Regions from separate parts of the Oceanicoccus sp. KOV_DT_Chl genome, predicted to be linked through region 3. Evidence: riboswitches for the same ligand, from Rfam matches in the RefSeq annotation. Region 3 holds a riboswitch; each other region holds the start of a gene.
The links. A riboswitch is a leader RNA that binds a small molecule or an ion and turns the genes downstream of it on or off. The one in region 3 is predicted to bind cyclic di-GMP.

Region 1: another riboswitch for cyclic di-GMP. It lies ahead of UNITIG_RS23805 (VPLPA-CTERM sorting domain-containing protein); the one in region 3 lies ahead of UNITIG_RS12690 (VPLPA-CTERM sorting domain-containing protein).
Region 2: another riboswitch for cyclic di-GMP. It lies ahead of UNITIG_RS23535 (VPLPA-CTERM sorting domain-containing protein); the one in region 3 lies ahead of UNITIG_RS12690 (VPLPA-CTERM sorting domain-containing protein).
Region 4: another riboswitch for cyclic di-GMP. It lies ahead of UNITIG_RS21830 (hypothetical protein); the one in region 3 lies ahead of UNITIG_RS12690 (VPLPA-CTERM sorting domain-containing protein).

What each region holds. Positions count from the first base shown of each region.
Region 1 covers NZ_FQLF01000007.1:54,259-58,471, reverse strand. Annotated here, with positions in the region: partial or broken gene UNITIG_RS21505 (acetolactate synthase large subunit) at 1-1,182, opposite strand, end outside; cyclic di-GMP riboswitch class I at 2,142-2,252, shown strand; gene UNITIG_RS23805 (VPLPA-CTERM sorting domain-containing protein) at 2,278-2,829, shown strand; gene UNITIG_RS21495 (sulfotransferase) at 3,632-4,213, shown strand, end outside.
Region 2 covers NZ_FQLF01000002.1:1,242,660-1,246,872, forward strand. Annotated here, with positions in the region: gene UNITIG_RS09560 (hypothetical protein) at 1-466, opposite strand, end outside; gene UNITIG_RS09565 (hypothetical protein) at 454-789, opposite strand; gene UNITIG_RS23535 (VPLPA-CTERM sorting domain-containing protein) at 893-1,720, opposite strand; cyclic di-GMP riboswitch class I at 1,878-1,959, opposite strand; gene UNITIG_RS25545 (hypothetical protein) at 2,118-2,213, opposite strand; gene UNITIG_RS09575 (FMN-binding glutamate synthase family protein) at 2,409-3,884, opposite strand; partial or broken gene lpxL (LpxL/LpxP family Kdo(2)-lipid IV(A) lauroyl/palmitoleoyl acyltransferase) at 4,107-4,213, opposite strand, start outside.
Region 3 covers NZ_FQLF01000002.1:1,877,760-1,881,972, reverse strand. Annotated here, with positions in the region: gene UNITIG_RS12700 (sulfotransferase) at 1-12, opposite strand, end outside; gene UNITIG_RS12695 (sulfotransferase) at 18-1,571, opposite strand; gene UNITIG_RS12690 (VPLPA-CTERM sorting domain-containing protein) at 1,836-2,417, opposite strand; cyclic di-GMP riboswitch class I at 2,447-2,586, opposite strand; gene UNITIG_RS12685 (GGDEF domain-containing protein) at 3,225-3,974, opposite strand; gene UNITIG_RS12680 (hypothetical protein) at 3,983-4,213, opposite strand, start outside.
Region 4 covers NZ_FQLF01000007.1:131,837-136,049, forward strand. Annotated here, with positions in the region: gene UNITIG_RS21820 (lysophospholipid acyltransferase family protein) at 1-566, opposite strand, end outside; gene UNITIG_RS21825 (bifunctional transcriptional activator/DNA repair enzyme AdaA) at 734-1,612, shown strand; gene UNITIG_RS21830 (hypothetical protein) at 1,609-2,106, opposite strand; cyclic di-GMP riboswitch class I at 2,205-2,288, opposite strand; gene UNITIG_RS21835 (nitroreductase family protein) at 2,465-3,037, opposite strand; gene UNITIG_RS21840 (HD-GYP domain-containing protein) at 3,320-4,213, shown strand, end outside.

The DNA of each region.
Region 1 (4,213 bases), on a different contig from region 3:
TGGGTTTTTTGGCGCGATAGTTACGGGCAAACCATATTTTATAGACACCATTATCCAAAGCGATGATGCCGTCATCGGGCATGGCTGCTCGAACATCAGCCACCAGACGTTGTGGGTAAACGGGCCAGCGGTCGTCATCAGCGCCTTCCAGGATGTGGGCATCCATATGTGATTTTACTTCCATGAAGTAATTAAAGTTCCAGTGCTGTTGCGCGGTGATGCGCTCTTTCATCTGCCAGATGCTATTAGCAATATCACCTAACACTTCGACTTGCGGGAAATAGACGGGGTCGACTTGGGCGGAATTAAAATTCACATGAATCACTTTGCTGAGTTCATGCATAAAGAACGGCGGTTTTTCAACCACATCGTGCCCCACATTGATAATCAAATCTGCTGCATTAATCGCGCGATGGACGAAGTCACCGTCTGACAAGGTCGTGTTACCTAAAAACAGTTCACTGGTTTCATCGATAACACCTTTACCCATTTGAGTAGTGACAAAGGGGATGCCGGTTTTAGCAACAAATTCCGTGAGCATCTTGCTTGGTAATTTTCTGTTGGCGCCAGCGCCAACCAGAATTAACGGCTGAATAGATTTTTCAATCATTTCTACGGCGTGGCGCACACCTTTTTCTTCGGCAATTGGGCGGCGATGTGTGCTGATATTAACCAGCGCGGTATTGCTGTCTTCATCAGCAATGTCTTCGGGTAATTCCAGATGTGTAGCGCCAGGGCGCTCTTCTTCAGCAAGCCGAAACGCTTCACGTACTTTGGAGGGAATATTGTCGCTACTGACGATCTGGTGGGTAAATTTGGTCAGTGGTCCCATCATGTCGACCACATCGACAATTTGGAACTGGCCTTGCTTGCTTGATTTGACCGGTTTTTGTCCGGTAATCATTAGCATCGGCATAGCACCTAGTTGTGCATACGCTGCAGCGGTAACGAAATTTGTCGCCCTGGTCCCAGTGTAGACATGCAGACACCGGCTTTTCCTGTCAAACGGCCATAAGTTGCCGCCATAAAGCCGGCGGCTTGTTCATGACGAGTCAGGATTAGCTTGATTGATGAATGGCGTAACGACTCAAGCATGTCCAGGTTTTCTTCGCCAGGAATACCAAAGATGTATTCAACTCCTTCTGCTTCTAGAGCCTTTACGAAAAGGTCAGATGCTTTCATTGCTTTCTCCTATATGGTGGGGGGGCAGGGCGTGTTGAAAATTTATTGTGTCTTTTTGTATAGACCAGAAAGAGGCTAAACACGAGCGAAAATGGCAAATCTATGGGATCGGGTGCGAGTAGTAAACGTTGAGCTGGTGCTACTGTAGTCAGGGTGTAAATTATTGCTGGAATAGATTTCCTTTCTAATTTAAAAAAACCTATATAAATCAGCGGCATATAGATTTCCGTGGTAGTTCGCATTGTCGTCTCGTAATTTTTGCGCCAAGATAGTGCGAAAATTAATGCCGACCTGTCGAATGTGTCGGATTATTTAACACTGCTGGGTTTGCTTATGATTTACGGGAATATTGACTGATTACTGTCCAGAGTTAGTATCATATATACAGGTTGACGCTTGGGCATAGGAAGTTAATATCGGTTTTTGAATGACTGGTGTAATTACTTGAACTGAATTCGGCGCTATAAGGCGGGTTATTTTTATTTTTAAGTTATATAAATCAATAGTTTAGTGTATTTTTTGGGGCAGTAATTTAAACCGGTAGGCAGGGTAAATTTAGCAGGCAGGGGTGAAAAAATATTTCATATTATATGCTGATAATTATTTGGATAATCAGTATATTGCATTGTTATCAATAAATTTTGCTTCCTAAGTGTAATGTTCCTTGTGAGGGGGTGTCGGTACTTTTTTTGATACGGGTGTAACATTTGGTGGGTACTAATTTGCAGTGGTTATGTCCTATTGATAGGTCATTATGTTTATGGACGACGATATTTTTGACATAAGTCATTACATGTCGTTCTTTAGCAGTCCGATTATTGATAGGTTTGCCTGTAACCTATTGATATTTAAAAATAAATTATTTATTGGCACCAATATTGACTATTAATTCATGTCTTAGAAAGACGGTGCGACGAAAGTTATGTCGCTTAATAATAAAACCTTAAACAATAAAACAAGACGGAAAAAGCCAAACTCATCGTGAGGTGGGGACGGAAAGCCAAGGGTCTTAATCCAGTAATAATGGAAGTTAGTTTACAAGGAAGCGATCAAGATAGCCGGTCACCCTTCGAGTAAACCCTCGAGGATAGTATTATGAAAAAATTAGCATTAGCCACAGCATTAGTAGGTGCATCTGTTGCCGCTCAAGCGGACTACGTTCCATTCATCCTGACTGATTCATTTGTAGCGAACCAGTTCCAGCCAGTTCCTGGTAGCTTGGGCGGCTCTCCTGATTCAGGTTCACTACAGCTTGACTTGGATACTTTCGTATTGTCTGGTTCTGTTGCAATCAGTTCAGTTACTAACGTAACAAACTTTGATTACACTGCAGACTGGTCATTAAGCATGATCACTGGTGCTTTGACTGTTTCTAACCGTAGCTGTACTAATAACCCAGGTGACGTGTTTGGCGCATGTACTACTTTCATGCTTGAGCAAGTTTATGCAACTACTAACGATGCAGGCCCAGGTTCAACTAACTTCACTGTTACTTCTCCTGAGCCAGGTAGCGCAGTAGCAAATGTATACTCCTTCAACTTCCAGGCTGTTGGTGGTCCAGTATCTGAAGTACCAGTACCTGCAGCTGCATGGTTGTTCGGTTCAGCTCTTGTTGGTTTGGCTGGTATCGGTCGTAAGCGTGCTTAATTGATTGCGACCTTCGGGTTGTTAATCGAGAAACGCGAGCCTTGGGCTCGCGTTTTTTTTGTCTGGGTTTTGTGCCTATAAGTGGTTTGTTATGAGTCATGATATTAAAGAGAAGGTACTCAAGAATAATAATGTGCTGGCTATTATCATGGTCTCGATTTATTCCTTCCCGCTACGCTGAGTGAGGGTTTGTCAGCTGCTTCAATAGTTAAATCGGTTTTTCCTTTTTCTATGCGCTTGGTTTGCCGTAATAGTGCCGAAGTGTTTTCCAGGAAATATTTTCTTTATTCCAGGTTGGTGCTTCCGTTGAGTTATATCAAAATTTCAAACCAGGACGATAAAGTTGTCGCAAATTTTTGAGCTATCATGGTTGGCTGTCATGAGGCTGCTAACAATTACATGGTGTTATCCGGAGATGTTTTTTCGCTTTAACCATTATGTTTATAGGCTGGCGGTATTTTGCTGATAACTTAGTTATTTATCAGCTGTGAATGCACTTTTGGGAAGTTTGGTAGCGAGGCAAGTGATAGCGATGAAAAATACCCCCCACCGACAATGAGTCGGGACAAATACTGAGAAATATTCTAGATCTTTACACGTTGAAGTGTCAGGAGGAATATTTAGAATACGTATTGGTGAGGTTTGTGAGTACCGTTAGAGCAATTCAGTTATAGTTTTGCCTATATACAACAGCAATGGGGTGGGTGGCGCATCTGTGCTTCTTCTCTGGATTTACTTTTAGGTTGGTTGGTGGTTATTTTTTTAAAGATATTATTCGTTGGGAAAGACGTGAGGATTTAGAATGAAAGAACAGATGATTGGGTCAATGATGTCTGCGAAGCGGTACGATGAGGCTCTCCGTCTGATCAAGCAAGTTCTACACGAGAAGCCTGAGAATGCCCAGGTTCATTATCAGGCGGGCCATTGTTGTATCATGCTGGGTGATTTGGCTAATGCTTTGGTGTATATGAAGAAAACAGCTGAGCTAGATACGAAGCATATTAATAGTCGACTAAAAGTTGCAGAAATTGCCTACGAGTTAGCGAATGTCGACGAGATGTTTTTTTATCTTGAGCAAGTCGAAGCATTGGAAGAAGGTAATAAGGAGGCACTGGAAGCATTAGGACAAAAGTTTTTTGCCTACCAATTTACTGAAGATTCGCTGCGTTGTTTCCAGAAAGCTTATTTGATCGACCCTGGAAGTGCGCAAGCGTGCTATATGATTGCGGTAAATTTGCAATCGTTAGGTCAGTTTGTAGAGGCGAAAGAATATGCAGAACGTGCCCTGGACATAAATCCGCAATTTGCTGCTTGTTATTATTTGTTAGCCAATATTCGCCGTCATGAAGAAATTGGCGAGCAGGTTTCGGTAATGGAACAGTTG
Region 2 (4,213 bases), 640 kb from region 3:
TATAGAAAGCGTTAAACTGTGCTTGAGTACCTGAACCAGGGGTCCGTAAACAAACGCTTACTTCGTCATTCCCTTGGCCAGCAGCTGTAGCAATTCCCACACCCGTATTACCTACCAGCGTGTCCCAACTGGAAATTTTACCCGCGAACAAGTTAGCAATAATATCTGAAGATAAAGTTGGCATATTGGCAACATCATCAGAGCCAATAGTCAGTCCCTGAGCTTGCTGCAGAGCGTTACGCAACCCTATTGATGCCACTACACCAAAGGTCTGGGCATTAACGGTATTAACTGTCAATTGCGTGCCATCAAAACTTCTTGAACCGTTAGCCGCAATTTTAAACAGCTCAGGTTCAACATCGGAAACACCAATTTGAGCCTGCAGATTCACATTGGCATTAGTACAATCGTAAGTACCACCATTAACTGTACCTACAACACAGGTAGACAGATCTAAAAATGGCACGCTGGTTTTATTGGCAACGGGGCAACGCCGGCAGAGGAACCACTGGAGTTTTTCATGAACAATACATCCAGATCAGTAGCAATACCGGCAACACTGCCACCAGGTACGGTACAACCAAAACCGCGAGCCACATCAGATGGTTGATAAAATGAATCCAGAGTAGCTGGATCACACAACTCTTCTACATAAGCCTGAAACTGGTTATCAACCGCAGTCGCACCAGACACGCGTACCTCCAGATCATATGAAGCAGTAGGTGCCAAGGCGAATACCTGGCTAGTTGCAATCGCTGCCACAGCAGCTGTTAACAATTTAATTTTCATTTCTTTATCCTCAACATGTATTTAAAAACGGAACTTGTGTTTTTTAAGCGTAACTTTCCCGCTCACAGCAAAGTGAGATAAGCAATGAAGCGGGAAATTAAAATTAAGAGTGAGTTTTGCGCTTGCGTCCGATACCAGCCAGGCCTAATAACGCAGAACCGAACAACCAAGCCGCAGCAGGAACAGGAACGGCCGCTACAGGTGCGTTATAGGTCAATTCATTACCAGCCAGAGTCCATGAACCAAAATTGACAACATGCCAAAGATCATCACCAAATCCGGTGCCATCACCAACCATATCGTACCTATCATCAAACAACTGCAGCCCATAAAAATCCATAGTGCCATCGTTCACACCAGCCGCCGTGTCAAAATTGAAAGTGTTGGCCATTGCGTACATACCTTCACCCCAGGAAGCTTCACCAAAAAAATCAATACCTGTTAACTGATACACATCAGTAATAGAATTATCTGAAGCATTAAGTTTGGTTTGCAACGATTGATATGCATTGTCAATATTAGTATTTATCTGACCCTCATCTGTAGCAGTAATTTCCCGGTTGGCAGTCAACAATAATCCAGCATTATTACGCCACTGATTAGCGGGAAACAGATCACGATCAAATTCATTGGTTGTTTTATCAGTGTTAGCTCCGTTGATTGTCCACTTAATATCACCAGCTCCTAGCGCATCCAGCGCCGTCTGGTTAATAGAAAGAGTCTGTCCATCACTGATAACACCTGTGCCGTACAGCAGATCAGAAACATACAGGTTCAAGTCCTGCACAAAGGAGGTTTGATTATCATTGTTCCACATGGTGATAAACAGCTCACCAGCTTCGTTATTAGAAGTACTGCCCAACTGCAAAGCAGCATTTGCACCACTACTAGCCGCTGCAATAGCCATTGATAAAGCAAATAATTTCTTCATTTTTTTCTCCAAGAGTCCTAGTTAATAGTTCAGCAGGTAACTCCCACTTTCTCGAGGGGGAACACCTAATTTCGATTTATTTACCGATTATAAAAATCATAAATCGGATACTGTGGGGCTTGAAAATATCTAAACAACAAGCTCTCCAGCCCCTTACTATCGCAACCCGGCTGTCTTTTTTATTATGAAGACCCTAGGCTTTCCGAACCTGCCTCGCGACAGGGTTGGCTATCTCAGCGAACCGAAGCTATGTCCCTATAGCCTCAATTGCACCTATTTTTTAACAAGCTTTTATTGATTTTTTGTGCTGATTTTATGAATCCTTTATGAATCACGGACAAGCAGCACAAACACCAATCCTTGGCGACGTGGAGAGACTAAATTGAGGAAGTTACAATTATGTGTACAAGTTATTAAATCCAAGAAGTTTCACAGTAATTTCACTGAACTGAAATATATGTAATACAGGTGCCATACAAATGTAATTTTTAATTCGGGAAAAATTTCGAACTGAAAATCATAATTTCCAGCGAAAGATCAGAAGAGGATATATGTAGGAATAAAAAATATTGTCTAATTAACGTATACACTACAGAGATTAAATAAATTTTATAGCCTCTGGTTATTTATGAATCCACTCGGCGACAAATGAATCCTGTTCACCTTTATTAATATAACGAAGGTCTTACTAAGAATTATACTCATCTTTCACCGCTGGCTCTGGATGTATGTCAAGCAACGGAATTGTGTGACCGCTGTATTCGATAATACGCACATGGCTACGTTTCAGGTTTCTCGGCTCAGATACCCCGCAGGAATGTGCAATCATACCCACGTCATAAACAATTTTTTGCGCGTAACGCTCAACCCGCAATGCTTTATCTGCCGGTACTAACCCGCGCTGCAAATCAGCATCGTGGGTGGTGATACCCGTAGGACAAGTATTTTTATTGCATTGCAATGCCTGAATACAGCCTAGCGCAAACATAAAGCCACGCGCTGTGGTTACAAAATCTGCTCCCACAGCTAACGCCAACGCCACTTTACCTGGTGTAATGAGTTTTCCGGCAGCAATAACGCGAATACGATCGCGCAACCCAAAACTCAGCAATGCATTCACCACCAATGGCAAACTTTCACTCAATGGCATACCCACGTAATCCATTAACGCCTGCGGTGCGGCTCCGGTGCCACCATCAGCACTGTCCAAAGTTATAAAGTCTGGCGCACTGGCAATACCGCGACGATGAATCTCGGTAAACAAATCCTGAAAAAACTCAATGCCTCCTACCACCATTTTGAAACCTACCGGTTTACCCGTTACCTTACGCACTCTCTCGATCATATCCAAAAGATCGGCAACGGAACGAATATCTTCGTGGCCATTGGGGCTTATTGAATCATGGCCAACAGCAATACCTCGAATAAGTGCAACTTCCTCTGTCACTTTAGCACCGGGCAAGATACCGCCTTTGCCCGGCTTCGCCCCCTGGCTCATTTTTATTTCGAACATACGTACTTGTTCGTGACTGGCTATTGCTTTTAATTTTTCGTCACTGAGATTACCGTCCGCATCGCGCACCCCGTATTTGGCTGTGCCAATTTGATAGACGATATCGCAACCACCTTCAAGGTGGTATGACGATAAACCCCCTTCACCAGTATTGAGCCAAATCCCTGCCGCTTTTGCGCCCTTTGATAGGGCTATAACTGCTGGTTGCGATATCGCACCAAAACTCATTGCCGAAACATTAATAATGGAATGCGTACTATAGGGCTGCTCGCAGTAGCCTTCACCAATAGTAATAGAACGCGGCTTGGCCACATCTTTTGATAAGGCGGGAAAAGGACTATTCAAAAATATCGCCTCACCTTTTTGATTCAAGGGGCGAGTAGAACCAAAAGCTATGGTGGTGTCTACGTTCTTTGCCGCACGATAAACCCAGGATCGCTCTGCTCGATTAAAAGGCAGCTCTTCGCGATCCATCGCAAAAAAATACTGGCGAAAAAATTCGCCCATATGCTCAAAGAAATAGCGAAAACGCCCAACTACCGGATAATTTCGACGGATAGTTTGGGTGGTTTGGGTAACGTCAATAAAGTAGATAACAGCAATAGCAAGCAAGCTAAGAACAAAGATCAGAAAAAAAATCAACGCCCCCACTCAATGACTGACTGGGCAAACTGATGTACATCACTCATAGTTCTGTCCTGAAATTAATTATTAGGTTGCCAGACTTTGTTACTGCCGGCACGTATAAATAATAGGCATACAACCCGGCGACAAAAAGAATCACCAGTAGGAGTAAAGCGATTATTCTTTTAAGCCTGCGCATCTAAATTTCAACCATTGCTGCTTTATTGTAATGAGGGCAGCAGAGGCTAATTAATACAATTTGGCTTCGCCTTCCGGTCGAGTTTTAAAACGTTTATGTAGCCACAGGTATTGCTCTGGATACTGTTTGGCAATACTTTCTACCCATTCATTAAATT
Region 3 (4,213 bases):
TTTCTTTTTCAAAAGTCTTACCCTTCAGGTATTAGCGGAGTATTTAGCTCTTCCAGAGCCTCTTGAAGATATGGCGCATATTTTTTCCATCTAGCCACAGCCGATTTATAAACGGGTTGTTTTACTTGCATATGACTAGCAGTCCTAATTATTTGCTCGGTACTATGATAATTCAGGCAATTCTCTTCCCATTCAAGCCCACAAAAACCCAATATTCTCTCTGTCATACCACGAGGGTCTTCGACGATAGATTCATAATCAACCAATAAAATATTTTCCGGAAATAAATCTTTCCAGTAAGCCATTACTTCTTCAAATAATTTATAGTATTGAATAAATGACTTTTGACAAAATGTGTACTCATTTCCATTAGGAAAATAAAGTTGATATGCAGACAAACACGCATCCATTGGATCTCGCATTAACTGAATTACTTTAGCATCAGGAAAAACTGCTAAATATATACCCAGGTAATGCATCATATTCATCGACTTATCTACTGGCTTTTTATCCCCCGATTTTTGCACGAACCCATGATTACAATAAGATTTATAGAGTGCAGGAAAGTACTTGTTAAATTCCTGTGGCTGACACCAACCCCAATAATTTTCATTTGCTCTAAATTCAAATGCTGTATCGTTAATTGCCTGGTAAAAAGGCTGTGACTCACCGATGGCATAAGTCGCAGTATGGGCACCCAAAATTTGTTCCAGAAGCGTAGTGCCAGAACGAGGTATTGATGCGATAATTATTGGCGCTTTATCAGAATACCCGGAGCCTTTGCACGCCTCTAACATATCTCTCGTGACAAACTGCCTAACTTTCTCAGACTTTATACGCTCGGCATCAATAGACCAAGGACGCAAAGCACTTATGATCTTATTCGCTTTATGTAATTCATTAAAATGTTGTTCTGGCTCATTGCTATAACCCCAAGCCAGCGCAAAATAAAGTCTAGCCCTGTCTATTTCTGTTAAAGACTTACTTTCCAATAGTTTTTTAATACTATCCAGGTCACGCTGGGGAAAACTGTTCTTTTGAATGTGCGCCCGATGCCAATACGACTGACTAAATGCCGAATCTATTTTGGTAACTTTATTGTAGACTTCTAAAGCGCGCTCTTTTTTCCCCATCAAGTTATAACAGGACCCCAGCGCATCTAACAATCTAACACTATCAGGCCTGCGGACAATACCTTTTTCTAATACATCAATCGCTTTCTCTGGCTGATTGCTGGCCCGATAATACTTGGCAATGACGACAGCGGAGTCAGTATCCAGCCGGGCTAATTTAAGCAAAGGATCTATCAGCTTTTCAGCCTTATCAAACCGAAAACTATTACAATACGCCTCAATTAAAATTAGCTGGATTATATTTTCTTTAGGCAGTTGTTCAGCAAGCTGTAGAGCCTGAAATTCAACAAGATTCCAATCACTGGTTTTTGATGATGTATCAAAAACATACTGTAACGCTTCCGCGTAGATAACCTGTACTGCTTGTTGATTAGGCGCCGGCTTAAATACAACTCGTTTATTCTGTATTTTTTTAATTTTATTTTTTTTAATTTTCATCAACAATAACAACTACACTGAGAGCGACACTACTATGTGACTTATTATATACAAGCTATATAGTAACTATATTCATTTAACTTACGCCACCGCAAATACCTTCCACTTCTGCAATAATTCAACTAATTATCTTTAGCCCAGTTAATATTTAACATGTCAGCTTTAATTATCATTTGCAAAAAAAAACCCTGCTATTTCTAGCAGGGTTTTTTCACAGGTTATGGAAAATAAATCCAGACACCTGTTATTTAGCTAACAAAGCTATTAAGCCTTACGCTTACGACCGATACCAGCCAAGCCTACGATTGCAGAACCAAACAACCAAGCAGCTGCAGGTACTGGCACTTCAGAAACCTGCTCGGCACCAATAGTAAAGGTGTAAGAGTTGTTAGAAGTAATACCTGAACCTTGGTCACCAACAGCTACCAGAGTAAAGATATCGCCAGTACCAGTAGCTGAACCACCGTATACTTCACTAAGGTTACCAATTGGGCCACTAACATTTAGTGGTACATTAGGGCATGTCGGTAAAAGACCACCATTTTCAACACAGTCGGTAGCAGTTGTACTTGAACTCAATCCGATAGTATCAACAGTAGCAACACCGTATACAAAAGCATTTGTCACAGGAGTTGTGGCATTAGAGACGGATGAAAAGCTAATCACGCCAGTGCCGGTATCTAAAGTACCTGAACCAGAGCCAGTAGTTGAACCAGTTGCACCACCAATGGCAGCACCGCTAGTAGTACCAGAAATAGCCACAGATACGTCAAACAAAGCAGCTTGAGATTGAGCAGCTACAAGAGCCAAAGCAGTAGCAGCAAGAACAGTATTTAATTTTTTCATTTTATATTCCTCGAGGTTTCTCGAAGAAGGGTAACAACCCGGCCGTCTTTATGAGTAAATTCCTTGTAGTGTTCAATAGCAGCAGAACACTGTCATCCCTGTTTAACATTACTCGAAAGACCCGTAGGCTTTCCGTCCCCACCTCACGATGGGTTTGGCGCTTGCCTTCCTTATTGTTATTTAAGAAGTTTCAAACGTTTATTAATGATTTAATAATTTTGTTACTCAGCCAATGAATGCAGCTACTGGCATGAGTGTCAAAAAACCGCTACTAAATCATTATTGCCTCGTACACTATCCAATATTGATGCCAACAAACTATTAGACATTAGTAATCAATAACTTAGGCAGCTGTCTCATCTTCAGGTCGCACAAACTACAAGCCATTAGTTGCGTTGTGTAAAATAATCCGTCGCCTTAAACAGGCTAACTGATCCAGCTGGCGGGTACGGGTGATGAATAGCAGTGATTTTCATGATTACACCCTACAGCCGAGGAACAAAATGAGACACTAGACTCACATTGCTGCCCACTATTACCCTCCACAGACACAAACCATCTTCCTAAGCTACAAGACCTCTGTTCAATCGCCCAAGATGTAAATTTTCCCGTCACATTATTTTATTTTGAGACACTTGGCGCCTTTTTATGGTGCACTCATTTTCGACGAGCTTTATATTGTATCGAATTACTAACTAACCACTATATATTGTGGGCCCCGGGCTGCACTGTGAGCAATCAATTTTAAAGCTTGGCTTTTATCTAACGGCGACTTAAGCCGATGAGAACGCCTGAAATGATGAACTATTACAATTCGATCACTGGCTGTCCGGCCACCACGCTCTGATTACGCCCCTGCTCCTTGGCCTGATATAACGCCTTATCACAGCGCGCGAAGACCGCCTCGCCATTATCTTCACCACTAAAGGTTGAAACGCCAAAAGACATGGTAATGGTCACTGGTTTTTCTTTGAAATGAAAAGGGCAACTGGCAATAGCCTCCCTGACGCCCTCGACCACCTTGAGCGCAGACGCTTGCTCGGTTTCTGGCATCAGTACGACAAACTCCTCACCACCAAAACGGGCGATAAAATCTGTTTTACGTAAGCGCTTACGTAAAGTTTTAGCAATAATGCGTAACACCTTATCACCTGCCAAATGACCGTAGGTATCATTGACTCGTTTAAAATGATCTACATCGCAAACTGCCATGGTTAAGGGTCGATCATAACGCTGCCAACGCTCGCACTCCTGCTCCAAACGTTGGTTATACGCTTCCCGATTGGGCAGTTGGGTCAACACATCCCGCAGTGCTTTTTGACGCTGCTCTTCTATTCGCTCCTCAGCCTGGGCAGAATCAGCTTCCATATTTTTGACTCGGGCAACCAAGGCATCCAATTGTTCAGAAAGACTCTGTTCGCGCAACACCTCGCCGGATTGGTGTTTATCCATCAACGCGACGACTTGTTCTAAACGCGTACTCACTGCCGATTTCAGTTGATCAAGTTCGGTGGCGGCTTCTACACTCTGCTGAATAGCGCTAAATTGCTCGCGCATAGATTCATTTAGCTCGCGGCCGGCATTAAATCCCTCCCCCTGTAATTGCCCGAGGCACTAATAAATTCAAATGCTTGCGACAAGCGATCATTTAACTGGTTTAAGAATGTTTCAAAATCTTTTTGATTATTATGAAAGGCCGATACAACAACGATACTAATGTCTTCTAAAGTAGGAACCAATTCATACCAATTTAAACCTTTCTCAATTTGTCTTTTGGCGGCTTGATAATTCTCCTT
Region 4 (4,213 bases), on a different contig from region 3:
TGAAAATTTTGGTAGAAAGACTGAATATCTTGCATATCCTGTTCAACATTACCGGTGGGAACAAAGGCAGGACCGAAGCCAACTTTTTTATTTGCGGCATCGATAAACCCTAACACTATAGGCAGCTCGCTATTCAATGCAATATGATAAAAACCCGTGCGCCAACGCTCAACTTTACTTCGCGTCCCTTCTGGCGGCACAATAACAATTAAATTATCAACACTCTGAAAATAATTTACCATCTGTTCAACAACATTATTTTTTTTACTGCGATCAATGGGAATCCCACCCAACCAAATCATTAGACGTTTGAATGGCTGCATAAAAATATCATCTTTGCCCATCCAATGTGCGTCCAGACGAAGACTAAAACACACTAATAGCAGTAAAGCGAAGTCCCAGTTACTAGTATGAGGGGCCGCAGCCAGTACATATTTAGGCTGGCTAGGTTTATCACCACTAACCCGCCATCCGATTAATTTTAAAATAACAATAGAGACACCCGAAAGATTGTGCTGATTACCGGGGTGAGAAACATCGTTGTTTTTAGTTCTGTAATATTCGATGCCATAATAAAATCAGTGCAGCTGATATTTTTGTTGTATCAAAATTATAACAGTGTTTGAGCTATCGTCACCCTCATTTTGCTATTTCTCTGGTTCCTGACTGCCTAAGCAAAAAAATAGCAATTATCGGGTGGTCATTTTTTGTTTCAGGGATTACTGTATCCGGAATGAAATCCCTACAGCACAACAAGCTAGAAACGCAGCAACGCCACTATCAACTGGTGGCCAATGCCTTGCGCTTTATCGACCAGCACCAGGGCGAACAGCCAGAACTAGCCGCTATTGCCAAGCACTGTGCGATTAGCGAATACCACTTCCAACGAGTCTTTACAGAATGGGCCGGCGTCAGTCCAAAACAGTTCTTGCAATATCTCACCCGGGAACAGGCCCGGAGTAGATTACTGGATGGTGCCAGTCTATTGAAAGCAGCTGGCGATAGCGGCCTGTCCTCGAGCAGCCGCCTGCACGATCTTTTTGTTAGCCTGGATGCCGTAACGCCGGGCGAAATAAAAAACGGTGGCAATGGCATAACATTTATCTACGGAGTACATCCCAGCCCCTTTGGTTTGTGTTTTATCGCACTGACTGAGCGCGGCATTCATCGGCTGGATTTTATTGAACAACCTCAAGACATAGAATATTTGTTAGAGGCGTTACAGCGCCAGTGGCCGTTAGCGATATTAGAAGAAAACCAAGCCAGCTCAGCAATTGTAGTGACACAGGTTTTTTCAAAATCGCCACGACCGTTATCCTCACCGCTGAAACTATGGGTTAATGGTACCCAGTTTCAATTCAAGGTTTGGGAAGCTTTGCTGAGAATTCCATCGGGTGCTGTCGCTAGCTATGCCGAGGTTGCCAAGGCGATCAACCAACCTACTGCGGCCAGAGCGGTCGGCAGTGCTGTCGGAAAAAACCCCATAGCATTACTGATTCCCTGCCACCGGGTGATCCAGGGAATGGGGGAATTAGGTCACTACCGCTGGAACCCTATTCGCAAAAAAGCGATGCTAGGCTGGGAAGCTAGCCTTAAAGTTGACGAGTGTTAATTAATCAAATCGCCCAACATGCTCATGGTTTTGGCTAATAATGAAGGTTCGCCCCGGTATATCTCTTTGTAGTAACTCAGCTCTTGCGCTTCGGGATCAATATCACAATAGATATGAGCATCTAGCCACTCGTGGACTGTGCCAACATCGACATCCAATACAACTTTATAGCTATTACGATCGTAATTATACCGAGTAGACAGTGGTAGAATTTCACTGCGCAACAAACTGTTACCCAATTTAGATTGCGCCTCATAAACACAAGCATCATAAGCATCCATCAACGCAAAAGGTGTTCTGCTAAAGTCACGATGTAAAAAAACGGCGTCAGCACCGGTCACATCTAAATTACGATCACCACTTAAATAATTACTGACTGAAGCGACCAGTACCACGGCTGCCAACAATAGCAAACTGTACAGTAGCGGCTGCTTACTACTTTGATAAAGTTTATTGAAAATTGACGGTGAAGTATTTTCACTACTGATAGCCATCGACTCATAATCTCAAACGTTAAACGTTACGTCGCCGCCAATATAATTGGCTGAGCAGACATTGATCAAGAAGTGTGGTTTATAGTGCTACCACTTCCTTCGGTAACCGTTCGACCCTAAGCTATATCAGCTGGGCACTGGTTTTGCGTCCTCGGGTTGCCCCGAGTTTGCCATTTCGAGAAGCCGTAAGAGACGGGCTTCATATTGCAAGTTGGCATACAATGCCTTAAAACTTCGCTAGTTTCGCCATTTAACGCAATCGGGTCAATAAGTAATAGTACTAAGCGGGCAAGACCGACAAGGCATCGATCCGGTACTTAAATCCCCATACCGCGGTGATCCAAGCATTGCAGCCCCCTCAAGGCCACTCGCTGACAAAGTCCCTAGGGTCTAATTCACGCAATGGTTTATAGTTGCCATCTACACTGCCCAAATATACAAAGCCGACCAATTCCTCTGTTGTTGCAATTCCTAACCCGTCTTTAACGATGTCATCATAAGCATTATCACCGGTCCGCCATACACCTGCATATCCTTGTGCATGCGCCGCCAGCAATAGGCTATGGGCCGCACAACCCGCAGATATCAGCTGCTCTACCGCAGGTACCTTGGGGTGCGCCTTTATGGCCGCGATAACAATAATAATCAGGGGCGCTCGCAACGGTTTCGCAGCCAGTTTAACCATTTCTTCTGCTGACAGTGGCGCCTCCCCCGCAGCCCGCCTTCTAGCCTGAGTAGCTGTTACTAATAACTCTCCTAGCGAGTTACGCGCCTCACCGCGCAGGGTTAAAAAACGCCAGGGTCTAAGCCAGGAGTGGTCTGGTGCACGAAAAGCGGCTTTAAACATCGACGCTAACTCAGCGCCCTCAGGGGCTGGCTCGGTTAACCTTGGTGCTGAATTGCGACCATGTAATAGCGTTAGTGCATCCATATTTTAACTCTCGACAATTTTGCCGTGCATATTAGTGTTTATAGCGTATTGCAACAAGTCGGCAGTGCGTAGTAACTAGAATTTGTTAGTACCAACAGCAACTTAATTTAGAAGAAATCGTAAGTACTATTGCCTATTGCAAGCTGCTTTAAGGTAATTATTCTGGCGTCTAGCAGACCATTAGCTAAACTAAGAAGATTGATTAGCTACCAGCAAGTATAAGATGCAAATATTTTCATTGGCGCTGGGCCAAGCCCTCATAACAAGAGCAGTAACAAACCTGTGAAAAAAACCATTGTCCGGCCCGGCCGCACTATTCAGGAAAACAAAAAAACACCCATTCCAGTATCTGGTTTAAAGGTGGGGATGTATGTTTCCGAATTAGACCGCCCTTGGTTAGAAACGCCTTTTATTTTACAGGGTTTTAAAATTACCAGTTTGGAAGAAATTGAGACTATCGCAGAACATTGCGAATTTGTTTACGTCGAGGGCTATGAAGACACTTGGGCCGCTGCCGAGGAGCGGACTAGTAGTGTAAAAAGCAGCAAAACTAAAGTGAAACCTTACACCACTTCGGCGACTAACAAACAAGAGTTTTCTCGCGCAAGCGCCGCCCACTCTACCGCAACCCAATTAACGCGTTCCTTTATGGACGATGTCAGGCTCGGCCAAGGTATCAATATTAAAGACGTTAAATCCAGCGTCTCGGAATGTGTATCGAGTATCATGCGCAATCCGGATGCCATGATGTGGATGTCCAAAATTCGAAAAAAAGATGAGTACACCTCGGAACACTCCGTCAATGTCGGCTTGCTGGCAATTACCTTTGGTCGCCATTTAGGCGCAAGTGAAGAAGACCTCAACAAACTGGGGCTTGCCGGGATGCTGCATGACGTTGGAAAAATGCGTACGCCTAACGAAGTACTCAACAAAGAGGGCCAGCTAACCAACGAAGAATTCGACATCATGAAGTTTCACGCCCAACATGGTCGAGATATTCTGATTGCCCATAAAGATGTTTACCACGGCGCGGTGGATGTCGCCTACAGCCATCACGAAGCGCTGGACGGCACTGGCTATCCGCGCAAAATCAAAGCTGCAGGGATCACTGACTTTACCCGTATCGTGACACTTTGTGATGTTTACGACGCTATAACCAGCGAACGGGTTTACAAG